Regions from separate parts of the Aquisalimonas asiatica genome, predicted to be linked through region 3. Evidence: predicted binding sites of a transcription regulator. Region 3 holds the regulator's gene; each other region holds the start of a gene.
What was found. The regulator FliA, encoded in region 3, starts transcription of late flagellar genes. The targets are predictions, from matches to a motif close to GCTAAAGTTNNNNNNNNNNCNGCCGATA.
Positions count from the first base shown of each region.

Region 1: flgM (flagellar biosynthesis anti-sigma factor FlgM) is a predicted target of FliA. The motif match lies at 2,770-2,797, and genes of this name have one in related genera.
Region 2: BMZ02_RS14330 (methyl-accepting chemotaxis protein) is a predicted target of FliA. The motif match lies at 2,334-2,361, and genes of this name have one in related genera.

Region 1 is NZ_FOEG01000007.1:21,680-26,671, forward strand. It holds gene BMZ02_RS13955 (DHA2 family efflux MFS transporter permease subunit) at 1-1,254, shown strand, start outside; gene BMZ02_RS13960 (hypothetical protein) at 1,368-1,616, shown strand; gene BMZ02_RS13965 (flagella synthesis protein FlgN) at 1,910-2,392, opposite strand; gene flgM (flagellar biosynthesis anti-sigma factor FlgM) at 2,397-2,708, opposite strand; gene flgA (flagellar basal body P-ring formation chaperone FlgA) at 2,859-3,620, opposite strand; gene BMZ02_RS13980 (chemotaxis protein) at 3,796-4,737, shown strand; gene BMZ02_RS13985 (CheR family methyltransferase) at 4,839-4,992, shown strand, end outside.
Region 2 is NZ_FOEG01000007.1:108,067-113,058, forward strand. It holds gene BMZ02_RS14320 (alpha/beta hydrolase) at 1-1,005, shown strand, start outside; gene BMZ02_RS14325 (PQQ-dependent sugar dehydrogenase) at 1,065-2,264, shown strand; gene BMZ02_RS14330 (methyl-accepting chemotaxis protein) at 2,417-4,021, shown strand; gene BMZ02_RS14335 (outer membrane beta-barrel protein) at 4,073-4,564, opposite strand; gene BMZ02_RS14340 (MBL fold metallo-hydrolase) at 4,746-4,992, shown strand, end outside.
Region 3 is NZ_FOEG01000001.1:795,374-800,365, reverse strand. It holds gene flhA (flagellar biosynthesis protein FlhA) at 1-542, shown strand, start outside; gene flhF (flagellar biosynthesis GTPase FlhF) at 552-1,937, shown strand; gene BMZ02_RS03740 (MinD/ParA family protein) at 2,023-2,871, shown strand; gene BMZ02_RS03735 (RNA polymerase sigma factor FliA) at 2,868-3,596, shown strand; gene cheY (chemotaxis response regulator CheY) at 3,732-4,124, shown strand; gene BMZ02_RS03725 (protein phosphatase CheZ) at 4,135-4,899, shown strand; gene BMZ02_RS03720 (chemotaxis protein CheA) at 4,991-4,992, shown strand, end outside.

The sequences.
Region 1 (4,992 bases), on a different contig from region 3:
ACCGCCATTCTGCTCAACGCCTGGGCGTTGCAGCGGTTCGGCATGCGTCGGGTCTACGCCGCCGGCATGGCGGTGTTCGTACTGGCTTCGCTGCTGGGCGCCCTGGCGACCACCCTGGAGCTGGTCATCCTCGCCCGGGTGTTGCAGGGGCTGGTTGCTGGGTTGCTGCAACCCCTTGCCATCACTCTGATCTACCAGGTGTTTCCGGAGCGCCAGCGGGGGCTCGGGGTCGGATTGTTCGGCCTTGGCGTGATCCTCGGCCCTGCTGTCGGCCCCGCTATCGGGGGCGTGCTGGTGGATCTCACGGGATGGCGCGCTGTCATGGTGTTGCCTGCCCCGACGGCCGTGCTGGGTGGCCTGCTGGCGCTGTTCTTCGTGCCGCGGGGCCGCGTGTCCGGGCGTCGGCCGCAGCTCGACTGGGTGAGTCTGGTGGTGCTGGGGGTTGCCGTCACGGCCCTGCTGTGGGCCATGGTCAGTGGCCAGCGGCTCGGCTGGACACACCCCCCGGTCCTTGCTGCCCTGATTCTGGTGCCTGCGCTCACGGCGGGCTTCGTCGCCCGACAGCTGCTGGCGCGTGATCCGTTGCTGGATCCGCGCCTGTACCGGGTGCCCGCCTTTGCCGCGGGCTCCACCATCGCGCTGCTGTTCGGCGCGGGGCTGTTCGGTTCGACTTACCTCATTCCGCTGTTCGTCCAGGAAATTCAGGGAATGACGCCCACTGCCGCGGGGGTGGTGCTGATGCCGGCCGGCCTGGTGATGGCTGCGGCCTTCCCGCTCGGCGGGCTGCTGGCGGACCGGATGCGTCCGGTGGTTCCCATCATGGCGGGCCTTGTCATCATGGCCGTGTCCTGTGTGGCCATGGGGTTCGCCGGCCCCGGCACCGGCTTGCTTGCGGTCATGGGGTGGGTTGCACTCGGGCGCCTGGGGCTTGGTCTGGGGATGCCCTCGATACACACCGGGTCACTGTCGCGCCTGCCCCTGACCAGCACTGCCCAGGGGGCGGGGGCGCTGAACTTTGCGCAACAGTTCGGTGGCGCACTGGGTGTGACGTCCCTGTCCGTGTTACTTGACTGGCGTGCGGTGCGAGAAGTCGAGGCCGTTGCCGGCGCAGAGGGCGTGGCAGGTGGCCTGGCCGCGTTGCCGCCCGACCTGTACCGGCAGGCCTACGTTGCCGGCTTTCAGTGGAGTTTCCTGTTGCTGGGGGCCGTGTTCCTGCTGGCGCTGGTCGCGGCCTCCCGGTTCGGCCGGCAGTAGGGTCGTGCAGGACGGCTTGGCGACGGCGGCGCCGTTTACCGCGTGCCTGTCGGTGTGCCGCCCGTGACCGGGGCTGATAGACTGCGCACAACCCCTTTCCTGCTGGAGAGACCGTGTTTCACAAGCTTCCACTGTCCTGGTGGCAGTATCTGCTGCTCTGGCCTGGCGCCACGTTCATGGACTGGCTGGCGAGGACCTGGCCGGATGTGGTGATCCGTTACGGTTTCGGGTTCACCATGGAATCCTATGTGTTCTGGTCAGCCGTGTTGTCACTGCTGTTCTGGTTCGTGGTGCTTGTGGCTCTGGTCTGGGTGTTGAACGGGCTTCGCCGCAGCCGGGGAGCGCGACACAGCACCCGCTGACGTTGTACATTCCTTTTATTTCTTTCCCGTCTTTCTGCCAGCGATGCGCCGTTGAACCGGTAATTTCTTATACAAGGCTTGCATTGCGAGTGAAGCTGTACTAACCTTGTACTCAAGTTAACGGAACAAACGTGTTTTGTTGTGGTTGTCTGCTGAAGTGCTTCTCGCGTTGGCGCACCCTGTCCCCATATGCGCCGCCCGGCCCCCTCAAGGCGGCCGGGTTTTTTTGTCCGTAATCAACGCAATCCGATGAGGGCTGGCGCGCTCTCGCGCCAGCCCTGGGGATCCGCTTCTCAGGCGCGACTGATCTCCCGCCCGCCGCGGTTCTCCGGCGCAGGCGCGGCTGCCCCTGGCCCGTAGGTCTGTGGCGCCGGCACATCACCCTGGATCAGGTCGATGGTCCGTTGCACGCCATACTGCTGTTGCTGGATGACCCGCCCGTTCGCCTCGTTGATGGCACGGCACCGCTGCAACTCCTCCAGCAGGTCCGCCCACTGCGCCCGCACGGGCTCGGGGTCTTCCAGTGTCTCCAGGGCGGTGTTGATGGCGCTGCCTTCGCGCTCGCCGGTGATGGCCTCGACGAGCGCGAGCCGCTGGTTCTCGCTGGTTTCAATGGCGCCGAGGAGGTCGACCTTGCGGCTCAAGGCGGATTGCAGTGCCTCCATGTCACGTGCCACCAGCGCGCTCTGCTCTTTCTCGAGCTGCGTGTTCAGTGCCTGCATCAGCGAGAGCTGCTCGCCAATGGTCTCTGCAAGGGCGCGTGCATGTTCGGCCACGGTGTTACTCCTCGAGGAGGCTTTCCAGTTCCATGAAGCGGTCGGCGATGCTCTCGGCATTCAGCGGGTACTCGCCATTGGCGATACGCTCCCTGATCTCGTCGACACGCCCCTGGTCCACTTCGGGGGTCTGGTCGATGGCGTCACGCACCGACTGCAGCCGCTCCGACTCGCTGGCGCCGGCGGATGTGGCGTCGCCATTCGATTCCTGACCGACCTGGGGGCGCTCGCCGGGCTGCTGCACCTGGCGGTTGTCCCGGGCATCCTGCGTCGGCGTTACACCGGGCCGGTTGCCCCCGTCAATTGGGTTTGCCATGACTTGCTCCTGTCCTTCAATCAGCGTCGCGGTGAGCCGCTACTCACCCTGTCAGATCCGCTATCGGCAGGGTTTGCCGCAACTTTAGCTTCAGGTGCAACTTTTTCACAGGGTACTGGCCCCATGGTTTCGGCGAAAGCCGGTGTGCGGTCAGAAGCCAACCCTGACCCGGCTGTCGCCGATGATCTCGCCTTCGATGACCCGTTCCGACGACGTATTTCTGACGCGAATGCGATCCCCGAGGGCGCCGGACTGCAGCGCCTCCCCGTTCATGCTGACGCTCGCTGCCCGCGAATCAAGGGTCAGCAACACGGTCTGTCCGCGCTCGACCAGCTGCGGGGCGCTGACGCGCGACGGCGTCAGGATTTCGCCGGAGCGCATGGCGCGGTTGAGCTCCATGCCGACGAGTTCCTCCGCGCTGGTGTAGTAACCGCGGCGCGTGCGGTTGACGTTGATCTCCACAAGCTCCAGGTCATCCTGGCTCAGCAGTGCACCGCGGGACAGGGAGCGTGCTGCCGCATAGACCTCCTTGAGTGTCTCCACCCGTACCGAGACATACAGCGTCCAGGGGCTCGGGTGGTTACAGCGCACGCCGACCGTCGCACGGCTCTGGCTGGAGCGGCCGGGCGGGCTGAACGTCTCCAGGGCCTCCTCGCAGCGCGGCAGCCGCAGGCGCTGGTCGACGCGCCCGACATCCACCGTGCTCTGGCCGTCGCCGGTCAGCTCGGCCTCTGCGTGGCGTTCCACGGCGTCATGAATTTCGTCCAGCGGCTGGATGTCGTCGGCGCCCGCGGTGCCGGCCCCCAGGGCGATCGGTGCCGTGAAGGCGGCGGCGGCATAGCGCACGGTGGAGGCCCGCGCACGGACACGGATGCCGGCCAGCCACGTTGTGATGTGAGTCCATGTGTTCATTGGTTTCAGGCGCTAGTTTTGTGCCCCGCGTATCGGGGCGTTACCCGGGCGTAGATTAAGCAAAATGCGTGCCGTTATCCGGCGTCAAGTTTCCCGGCGCGGGGCCGATATCCGGCTATCGACACGTCATACAAGCAGTCGGGGCCACAGCGTCGGCTGCAGGAGAGATCAAGACATGGCCAGCATCATGGATTCCGTGGACCAGCGCACGACCCTTGCGGGCACCAACCGCATGGAGCTGCTGCTGTTTCAGCTGTCAGGCGCCCAGCTGTTCGGGATCAACGTATTCAAGGTGCGCGAGGTGATCCCCGTGCCGCGCCTCATCCAGCTGCCGCACTCACACCCGACGGTCGCCGGCGTGTGCTACATCCGTGACCGCACCATCGCCGTCATCGATCTGCGGATGGCCACCACGGGGCGGGCGCTGGAGGAGCGGGATACCAGCTCCGTGATTGTCACCGAGTACAATCGCAGTGTGCAGGGCTTCATGGTGCGGGGCGTCGACCGGATCGTGAACGTCAACTGGCGCGACATCATGCCGCCGCCGAGCAGCTGGTCCAACACGGCCTATCTCACCGGTGTGACGCGCGTCGACGAGCGGCTTGTGCAGATCGTGGATGTCGAGAAGGTCATGGACGAGATCAACCAGGCAGGCGGTATCGGGGCGTTGCCGGGTGTAGAGGAGGGGGGCGTCAAGCCTGCCTCCGGCGCGGAAGACTGGCATGTGCTGGTGGTGGATGACTCGTCCGTGGCCCGGCGTCAGATTCATGACACCCTCCAGGGGATGGGTGTGCAGGTCACCATGGCGCGGGACGGTCAGGAGGCCATGGAGACGTTGCGGGGCTGGGCGGCACGCCCTGACGAGTCCCCGTGGAATCAGCTTCTCATGGTCATTTCCGACGTGGAGATGCCCCGTATGGACGGCTACACTGTGGCGACGGAAATCCGGCGGGACGATGCGTTGAAAGGGTTGCATCTGTTGCTTCACTCCTCCCTGAGCGGCATGTTCAACGAGGATCTGGTCAAGCGCGTCGGGGCCGACGATTTTCTGGCGAAGTTCGGCGCATCGGAGCTGGCTGGCCGGGTACAGGCTCGCCTGGAGCAGGTGAACGCCTGATTCGGCGTGGTCTTCGCCGATGTCATCACGCTACAATTCGGCCGGCGGCGGTTGCTTCTGGCCGCTGCACCTACCAGCCGATCAATGAGGAAGCCGCCTCCGTGACGTCCAGAGCCATTGCCCCGGAACATTACCAGGCGTTTCGTGCGTTCCTCGAACAGTCCTGTGGGATCGTGCTCGGGGACAACAAGCAGTATCTGGTCTCCAGCCGGCTCGGCCATCTGATGGAGCGGGAGAAGATCAAGGACCTCGGCG
Region 2 (4,992 bases), on a different contig from region 3:
CCCGAGTCCCTGGTGACCTGGGAGGACCTCGGTGGCCGCGGGCGCCGCTTCGTTACCTCGGGGCCAACCGGTGACGACATCGGTGACTTTCTCGGTGAAGCGGCGCCGGACCCGATCCGCGTGTACGTCGGCCTCAATGCGGCCGAGACGCCGGAGGAACGCGCCGACCTGGCACTGCAGGAGCTGCTCCGCGTGGACGCCTTTGACCGCTCGGTGCTGCTGCTGGCCACGCCCACGGGGCGCGGGTGGGTCGACAGCGCCGCGCAGAACCCGGTGGAGTACATCCTCCAGGGCGATGTGGCGACGGTGACGGCGCAGTACTCCTACCTGCCCAGCCCGCTGTCGCTGATGGTGGAGGGGGAGTACGGGCAGGAGACGGCGAGGGCGCTGTTCAACAGGGTCTACGGCTACTGGAGCGATCTTCCCGAGGACGACCGGCCCGATCTCTATCTCCACGGCCTGAGCCTGGGGGCATTGAACTCCGACCGCTCTTTCGACGTCTATGACATCATCGACGATCCCTTCGACGGCGCCCTGTGGAGCGGTCCGCCGTTCCGCAGCGAGACGTGGCGGACGGTGACCGCCGGCCGGGATGCCGGCTCCCCGGCCTGGCTGCCCCGGTTCCGGGACGGTTCCGTGGTGCGCTTCATGAATCAGGATGGCGGGCTCGATGATTTCGACACGGACTGGGGGCAGTTCCGTATCGCCATACTCCAGTACGCCAGCGACCCGGTGACGTTCTTCGACCCCATGTCGTTCTACAGCGAGCCGGACTGGATGCGTGAGCCGCGCGGGCCGGACGTCTCCGATGATCTGCGCTGGTTCCCGGTGGTCACCATGCTGCAGCTTCTTGCAGACATGGCCGCCGGGCGTGCGCCCACCGGCTACGGCCACGAGTACGCCGAGGCCCATTATATCGACGCGTGGGTTGCACTGACGGAGCCCGACAACTGGAGCGACGAGGACTCGGAGCGCCTGAAGGCGCTGTTCGACGAGCGGGAGTGAGGCCGTCCCCGGGGCGGGGCGGCGTTGGTCCGGATTCCCGAACATTTGGAGGTATCCCCATGGCCATTGTGTGCCGACTGCGACTGGTCACCCTGCTTGCCGGGGTCTCTTTCACCGCCGCCTGTGTGCTGGGGGCCGCCTCGACGGCGGTTGCGGCCGAGGAGCCGGTGGGCTACGAAGTGGACGTGGTGACCGACGGGCTCGACTCGCCGTGGTCTCTCGCGTTTCTCCCGGGTGAGGACGTTGACCGGGCGCTGGTGACGGAGCAGTCCGGGCGCCTGCTCCTGGTGGATCTCGCCTCCGGTGAGACGCGCACCGTCTCCGGCACCCCCGAGGTGGCTGCCGTGGGCCAGGGCGGACTGCTGGATGTGGCGCTGCACCCGCGGTTTGCCGACGGCGAGCGCTGGGTCTATCTCACGTACTCGGCAGCCAATGACGCCGGTAGCGGCTACGCCACGCATCTCGGCCGTGGTCGCCTGGGCGACGACGGCGAAGCGCTGGAGGCGTTCGAAGTGCTGTACGTGGCGGAGCCGTTCGGTAGCAACACCGGCCATTTCGGCTCCCGCCTCCTGTTCGACGGGGACGAGCGGCTCTACATGACCACCGGTGACCGGCGCGATCTCGACAGCCCGCAGGATCTCCGGAGCAACTGGGGCAAGACCCTGCGTTTCAATGCCGACGGCAGCATTCCCGACGACAACCCCTTTGTCGATGATGACGACGCCCTGGATGCCATCTACACCTACGGGCACCGTAACAGCCAGGGCATGGCGCTTCATCCGGAGACCGGAACGGTCTGGCAGAACGAGCACGGCCAGCAGGACGGGGACGAAATCAACCGCATCGATCAGCCCGGAGGCAATTACGGTTGGCCCATTGCGACGTACGGGGTGCAGTACGGTTCCGGAACCCGTATCGGTGATCTGCCCCACGAGCGGGACGACACCGTGAACCCCGTGTATTACTGGGATGGCACCCGGTATGACCATAACCAGTCCGGATTCCCGCCGTCCGGTCTTGCCGTCTACGCGGGCGATGCATTCCCCGAGTGGCAGGGTGATCTGCTCATGGGCACGCTCCGGCACCGGTACCTCGGGCGGTTCGAAATGGACGATGGCGAGGTGGTGAACGAGTATCGCCTGCTTGCCGATCGCGGCTGGCGGATTCGCGACGTCCGCGTGCATCCCGTCTCGGGCGAAGTCTACGTGCTGGTGGATCAGTCCGACGCGCCGCTGGTCCGCCTGCGCGCCGCCGACTGAACGCAGGCGGACACGCGATGCTGCATTGCAGCACGTCGCCTTCTTTATCGTTTGATTCACGAATCGATTGGTAAAGTTTCCCCGGGGGCAGTCGTTACAGGGAGTGGGAATGATCACCACACTTGAATCGTCGCCATCGGGGAGGGAACTACGTGGCGCTACATCGCATCCTTCATCGTCTGTCCGTGGGGCAGAAGATGCTGACGTTCACCGGGCTGTTCCTGGTTGTCATCGTCTTCATACTGGCCATGGCCTCTTACGTGCTCGAACAGCAACGCGCCCTGAACACCGTGTCCGAGCGCGTCGGCACGCTGAGTGAGCGCGTGCTCTATCTCGACGAAGTGTTGACCGGATCCACGCGGATGGCTGCCGTGACCGGCGACACGGATTGGCTTGATCGTTATGACAGCCATGCGGTCAGAATGGATGACGCGCTTGACGAGCTGGTCGCGCTGGCGCCGCAGGATGTCGCTGCCGCATTCGAGGCGTCCACCGGCGCTGCCAACGACGCATTGCTGGAGCTTGAAGCCGATGCATTCCGGGCTATCGACCAGGGGGATCTCGATGCCGCCCGGGAGATCGTTTTCGGTTCAGCTTATGAAGCCCGAAAGACCGAGCTGGATCAGGGCACCGAGACGTTCCTGTCGGGTATAGAAGCCGACGTGGCCGACCGGCGCGACACGCTGGAGAGCCTGGCCTACGGTACCCTGGCTGTCGGCATCGGCGCCCTGGCGCTTGCGCTGCTGCTCGCCTACGGGGTGGCCCGTTCCATCACCAGTCCGCTTGCCGAGGCTGTGGCGTACACCCGGCGTGTGGCGGATGGCGATCTCACGGTGGATGCCGGGAGTGCAGCCCGGGACGAAGTGGGGCAGCTTCTGAACGGCATGGGGCGGATGACACGTGGCCTGCGCGAGACGGTGCAGCTGATCAGCGAATCCGCCGAACAGGTGGCGAGTGCAGCCGAGGAGTTGTCCGTCACCGCAGGGCGCAGTAGCGAGGGGGCGCGACAGCAGAGCACCGAGGTCTCGCAGGTGGCCACCGCCATGAACGAGATGAGCAGCACGGTGCAGGAGGTCGCCCGGAGCACCCAGGAGGCGTCTGACGCGGCGTCCGATGCCAGTGGCCGCGGCGATGAGGCGCGCACGGCCCTGGCGGCGTCGTCAACCGGTATGGAAACCCTTGCCGGGGAAGTGGAGCAGGCGGCCGGCGTGATTCACGATCTGGAGCAGCGTGCCGAGCGGATCGGTCAGGTCCTGATCGTGATTCGGAACATCTCCGAACAGACCAATCTGCTTGCGTTGAACGCCGCGATCGAGGCTGCGCGAGCGGGCGATCACGGGCGAGGGTTCGCCGTGGTGGCGGATGAAGTGCGCAAGCTGGCGAGTAACACCCAGCAATCCATCGGCGAGATCGAAGAGATCATCGAAGAGTTCCAGGCCGGGACCCAGAGCGCCGTTGAGGTGATGAACAATGGGCAGGAAAGCGCCGGCCGCAATGTGGGCGAGGCACGTAACGCAGTCGCCGCGCTGGACGCCATCATGGCGGGGGTGACCCACATCTCGGATACGTCCAACCAGATCGCCACGGCTCTGGAGGAGCAGAGCTCCACGGCCGAAGAGATCAACCGGAACATCACCACCATCGAGCAGCTGGCGTCCGAGACCTCCACGGCGGTGGACGAAGCGGCGTCGGCGAGCCAGGACCTGTCCAGGCTCTCCGTGCGTCTCGGCGAGGCCGTGGCGCGGTTCCGGCTGTAAGCGCCGCTTCGCTGACCCGGCCCGGGCCAGGTCGGCCCGGGCCGGGCACCGTCAAGGCAGTCTTACCTCGATGCTGAGCATGCCGGCCTGAAAGTCATTGCGATCCTGGTATTCGGCACGCACGCGGGTCAGCGGGAATACCGGCATGCTGCCGCCGATTGCGAATACCGCGCCATCGCTGTCACCCCACTCGTAGCCGGCGCGTCCGTGGAAGTTGATCAGCGGCAGGGTGGTGATGGTGCCCTGCAGGCCGATGTCCGCGTTGTTGTAGCGGTCCGTTCCGCCGTTGTCCTCGAACTTGCCGGTGCGGGTGTAGCCGCCCTCCAGCCCGAGCCGCATTACTGCGGGAACGCCGAAGAAGTCGTACCCGCCGTAGATCCGGGTGCCGTAGTACGTGTCGTTGCTCTCATCGTCGAAGTTGGTGTAGACGCCGCCCAGGCCGCCGTACAGGCCACTGGCCGAAGCGGTTGCGGGCAGGGCGGCGGCCGATGCGGTCAGCAGGGCGGCGAGGGCGGTTCCGGTCAGGGAGCGGGAGATGGTCATGGGGCACCTGCAGTTGAGTGGCTGGACGCCGCCATAGTGCACCACCGTCTCGCACCTTGACCACTCCCGTCGTCCGGAAGCGCAGCATGGGCTGTCGACGCCGGGCGCCGGACATCCGGGCGTGGCGGATGCCGGGCCTGTTCAGGCACAGTACGGTGCCCACGAGTCAGGAGATGGTTTCATGCCCGAGCCCAGGATCATCGATTACCCCAACGGGGTTGCCGCCATCGACGCCGAGTTTGCCGAGACGCCGGGTGTGGTGGCGAGTTATCTGCTGCAGGCGGATGGTGATGCCGCGCTGGTGGATGTGGGCAGCAACTTCTCCGTGCCGTTGATTCTCCGGGGGCTGGAGCTGCGCGGTGTGGCACGGGAGCAGGTGCGCTACGTGTGCGTCACCCATGTGCACCTGGATCACGCCGGTGGCGCCG
Region 3 (4,992 bases):
TGGTGGAGGAGCTGGTGCCCAACACGCTGCCCCTGTCGACGGTGGTCCGGGTGCTGCAGAACCTGCTGGAGGAGCGAATTCCCATCCGCGACATGCGCACTATCGTCGAGACGCTAGCGGAGCACGGCCAGGCGATCAAGGACCCCTCGGCGCTGACCGCGCGGGTGCGCGAGGCGCTGGGGCGGATGATCGTGCAGAACGTGGCCGGCATGTCCGACGAGCTGCCGGTGATCACCCTGGATCCGCAACTGGAACAGTTATTGCTTAGTTCAGTGCAGGGCAACGGTGACGGCACGGCCGGTCTTGAACCCGGACTGGCGGATCGTCTGCAGCGGTCCCTTGCGGATTCCGCGCAGCGTCAGGAAGTTGCGAACCAGCCGGCGGTGCTGCTGACGGCGCCGCAACTGCGAAGCTGGATCTCGCGTCTGACGCGGCACAACATCGAAGGGCTCAATGTCCTGTCGTACAACGAAGTGCCGGACGAGAAACGAGTCAAAATCGTGGCGTCCATCGGTCAACAACAGGTGGCTCAGGGCAGCTAAGGTGAATTCATGAAGATTAAGCGCATCCACGCCGATACCATCCGTCAGGGGATTCGCCGGGTCCGGGAAGAGATCGGGCCGGAAGCGGTGATCCTGTCCACGCGCGAGCGTGGCCAGGGTGTTGAGGTGATCGCGGCCATGGACTTCGACGAGGACAGTCTGCGCGAGCAGGCGGATCGCGATGATCGCCGGATGTCGTCATCGACGCGCCGCACCTCGGGGAGTGCCGCGGATACCGAGGCGACCAGCGGCACCGCCGACTTTACCGAGATGCTGCGGCGTGCAAGGCAGCAGTCCGGTGTCGGCGCCCCCGAGCCCGGGCGCCGTCAGCGGATTGACGTGCACGTGGACGACCCGTTGACGGAAGACGATCTGAATTCGGGGTCGGCCGAGTCGGCAGCGGTGACCGAGCTGCGCCGGGGGCCCGAGCGGACGGAGCGCCCGGATGAGGTGGCCGGCCGGGACGACGAGTCCGTGGAAGCCATGCGCAGCGAGCTCAAAGTGCTGCGGACGCTGTTCGAGAATCAGCTCTCCATGATGGAGTGGCAGCAGCAGGGCAAGAGTCATCCGGGGCGCACGACACTGCTGCGGCAGCTGACCGAGATCGGTTTCGGCCCGGATGTGTGTCGCCAGCTCGCCAACCGCGTGGACGAGAAGCTGGAGCCCGAACTGGCACTGCGGCATGCGCTGCATACCGTGAAGCGCCATCTGCCGGTGAAAGAGGATGACCTGCTCGACCGCGGCGGCGTGGTCGCGCTGGTGGGCCCCACGGGGGTCGGCAAGACCACGACGGTGGCCAAGCTGGCAGCCCAGTTTGCCCTGCGTCACGGTCGACGCAAGGTTGCACTGGTGAGCACGGACAACGTGCGCATCGGTGCCCAGGACCAGTTGCGCAACTTTGCGCGGATCCTGGGCGTGACGGTACAGACCGCGAATTCCGCCGAAGAACTGGAGACGGTGCTCGCCGACCTCTCGGACAAACGCCTCGTCCTGGTGGACACTGCCGGGGTCAGCCAACGGGACATGCGGCTCGCGGAGCAGTTCACCACGTTGAAGGGCGTGGGTGATCGCATCCGTAGTTACCTGGTTCTGTCGGCGAACACGCAGCTGGCGGCTCTGAACGCGACGGTGAAGTCCTATGGCGGCGTGGCGCCGTCCGGATGCATTCTCACCAAGACCGATGACGCCGCCAGCCTCGGCGCAGCGCTTACCGTGCTGCTGCGCCACCGGCTGCCGGTGAGTTTCCTGGGCAACGGTCAGCGGGTGCCGGAGGATCTCATGCCGGCCGATGCCGGCCGTCTGGTGCAGGATGCGCTGAAACTTGTGGAAGAGTACGGCCAGGAAGTGGACGACGAGCAGATGGCCGTGACCTTCTCGGTGGGTGGGTCGCACTGAGCGGCGCACATCATGGGGTCCCCGCGTCGCAGCGGCAGGAGTTCCCGGGGGGGCGCGCCATGACTGAACAAAGAGCACAGCGTTAATGGATCAGGCATCGAGTCTGACACGGGTCAAGGTGATCGCCGTTGCCAGCGGCAAGGGCGGAGTCGGCAAGACCAGTGTGTCCGTCAATCTGGCCGCTTCACTGGCGAGCGCGGGGAATCGCGTGCTGCTCATGGATGCGGATCTGGGGCTTGCCAACGTGGACGTCCTGCTGGGTCTCGAGACCCGGCACAACCTGTCCCACGTGGTGTCCGGGCAGGTGGAGCTGGAAGACATTCTGATTGATGGCCCGGGTGGCGTGCAGATCATCCCCGCCTCCTCGGGTGTCAAGGGAATGGCGGCACTCAGCGCCGCGGAGCAGGTTGGGCTGATCCGGAGCTTCAGCGAGCTGACCGGCGACTGGGACTACCTGATCATTGACACCGCCGCCGGCATCGCCGACAACGTGCTGACGTTCGCCCGGGCCGCCCGCGAGGTGCTCGTGGTGGCGTGCGACGAACCGTCGTCCATCACGGACGCGTACGCGCTGATCAAGGTACTCAACCGCGATTTCGGTCTACACCGTGTGCACATGGTCGCCAACATGATAGCCAGTGCCGCGCAGGGCCAGGAGCTGTACGGGAAGTTGCTGAGAGTGTGTGAGCGCTATCTGGACCTGACCGTCGCCTACATGGGCGGGATCCCCAGTGATGACGCGCAGCGTCGGGCGGTGCAGCAACAGCAGGCCGTGACCACGCTCTATCCCGGCAGCCCCTCTGCCCGGGCCTTCCGGGAGCTGGCGAAGCGCGTTGACCGGCTGCCCGCGCCAACTCGGGCGGAAGGGCATCTGGAATTCTTCGTGGAACGTCTCATTCAGTACAGTGGTGAAGCTGGGGAGGTGCTGTCATGAGTTCGCGCGCCGCAGCGTACTCGCAGGTGCAGGCGCAGACCGGGGAGAACGACCTGGTCGTTCAGAACGCCCCCCTGGTCAAGCGAATTGCCCATCATCTGCTTGCCCGGCTGCCCGAGTCCGTGCAGCTGGAGGATCTGATCCAGGCCGGCATGATCGGCCTGCTGGAGGCGGCCCGGCAGTTCGACGCCTCCCACGGCGCCAGTTTTCCGACGTATGCGGGGATTCGCATTCGCGGCGCCATGCTGGACGAGATCCGGCGGCTCGACTGGACGCCGCGGTCCGTCCATCGCCGTGGCCGGGAAGTGGCCCAGGCCGTTCGCGAGATCGAAAATCGTACCGGACGCGATGCCCGCGACAGCGAGGTCATGGAAGAACTCGGCATGAGTGCCGATGAGTACCACCAGACCCTGAATGACGTCTCCAGCGCCAAGCTGTTCAGCCTCGATGAGGTCTCTCCGGCCACCGGGGAGACCCGGGAGCATGAGGGGGACGATGAAGGGCCGGAACAGCACATCCAGAATGCCGGGTTCCGCCAGTCCCTGGTTGAAGCCATCGGGACGCTCCCGGAGCGCGAGCAGCTGGTGATGTCCCTGTACTATGAACAGGAGCTGAATCTGCGTGAAATCGGGGAAGTGCTCGGGGTCACGGAATCCCGGGTCAGCCAGATTCATGGGCGGATCATGCTCAAGTTGAGGGCGCGTCTTGCCGATTGGACAGAGTGACCGGGCGTTTGTATCGACCGTCAAAATCGCGACGTGTGCGGCAGAACGCAGGAACGCGCTCCGGCAGGGTGAGAGCGTTAACGAGACACCGACGTGTTCACCGCCTGATTAAAGCAAAGGTGATTGATTGTGAGTCTGGATAAAGACATGAGAATACTGATCGTGGACGACTTCTCCACGATGCGGCGCATTATCAGAAACCTCCTGCGCGAGCTTGGCTTCCAGAACACCCAGGAAGCCGATGACGGCAACACGGCGCTGCCCCAGCTCAAGAAGGGAGGCTTCGACTTTCTCGTCACGGACTGGAACATGCCGGGCATGGACGGGCTGACGCTGCTCAAGCACGTCCGTGCGGACGACGACCTCAAGCATCTTCCGGTGCTGATGGTGACCGCAGAGTCCAAGCGTGAACAGATCATCGAAGCGGCCCAGGCGGGCGTGAACGGTTACATCGTCAAGCCGTTCACCGCGGCAACGCTGGAAGAGAAGATCAACAAGATCTTCGACCGTATCGAATCGGCCGAGTGAGGGCAGGCGCATGACGGACGGCAGCCAGGATCTTGCCGCCTACGAAGCCAAGGCTCGCGAATTGCTGTCCTCGATCGAGGCCGGTGACGGGGAGGCCGTGGGCGAGGCGCTGGATGAGTTGACCCGCCTGCGCGAGACGGAGTTGTTCCGGGAGGTCGGCAAGCTGACCCGGGAGCTCCACGAGGCGCTGAAATCCTTCCGCCTGGACGGCCGGCTGAGCGACATCGCCGTCTCCGAGATTCCCGATGCCCATCAGCGGCTGAATCACGTCATCGAGCTGACCGAGAACTCGGCGCACCGGACGCTGACCGCGCTGGAAGAGTCCCTTGAGACTCTGTCCGGCATCAGCAGCGATGGCAAGACGCTGGCCGCGGAGTGGAAGCGGTTCCGCTCACGGCAGCTGTCGGCCACCGAGTTCCGCGGGCTCGGCCAACGGCTTGACCAGTTCTTCGAGCGCCTGGAGACCGAGGGCGACGCCATCCAGGAGAAGCTGACCGACGCGCTGATGGCGCAGGATTATCAGGACCTTACGGGCCAGATCATCCGCCGTGTCATGGACCTGGTGAGAGAGGTGGAGGACGGGCTGGTGTCCCTGATTTCCATCTCCGCCCCGCGACAGACGCAAGGAAAAGCTACGGAAGACGGGAAATCGGCCGACAAGAACACGGAAGATGCAATGAAACTGGAGGGGCCGCAGGTGCCGGGACAGGAATCGGACTCGGCGGTCAGTGGTCAGGACGAGGTGGATGACCTGCTCTCCAGTCTTGGTTTCTGAGTTCGCGCCGCATTGGTGAGTGGCGGGTCGGAGTGACGGCATCCCGGAAGCCCAGCGCGCGGGCGCGGGCCGGGTATCGCTTGGGGGCTTTAT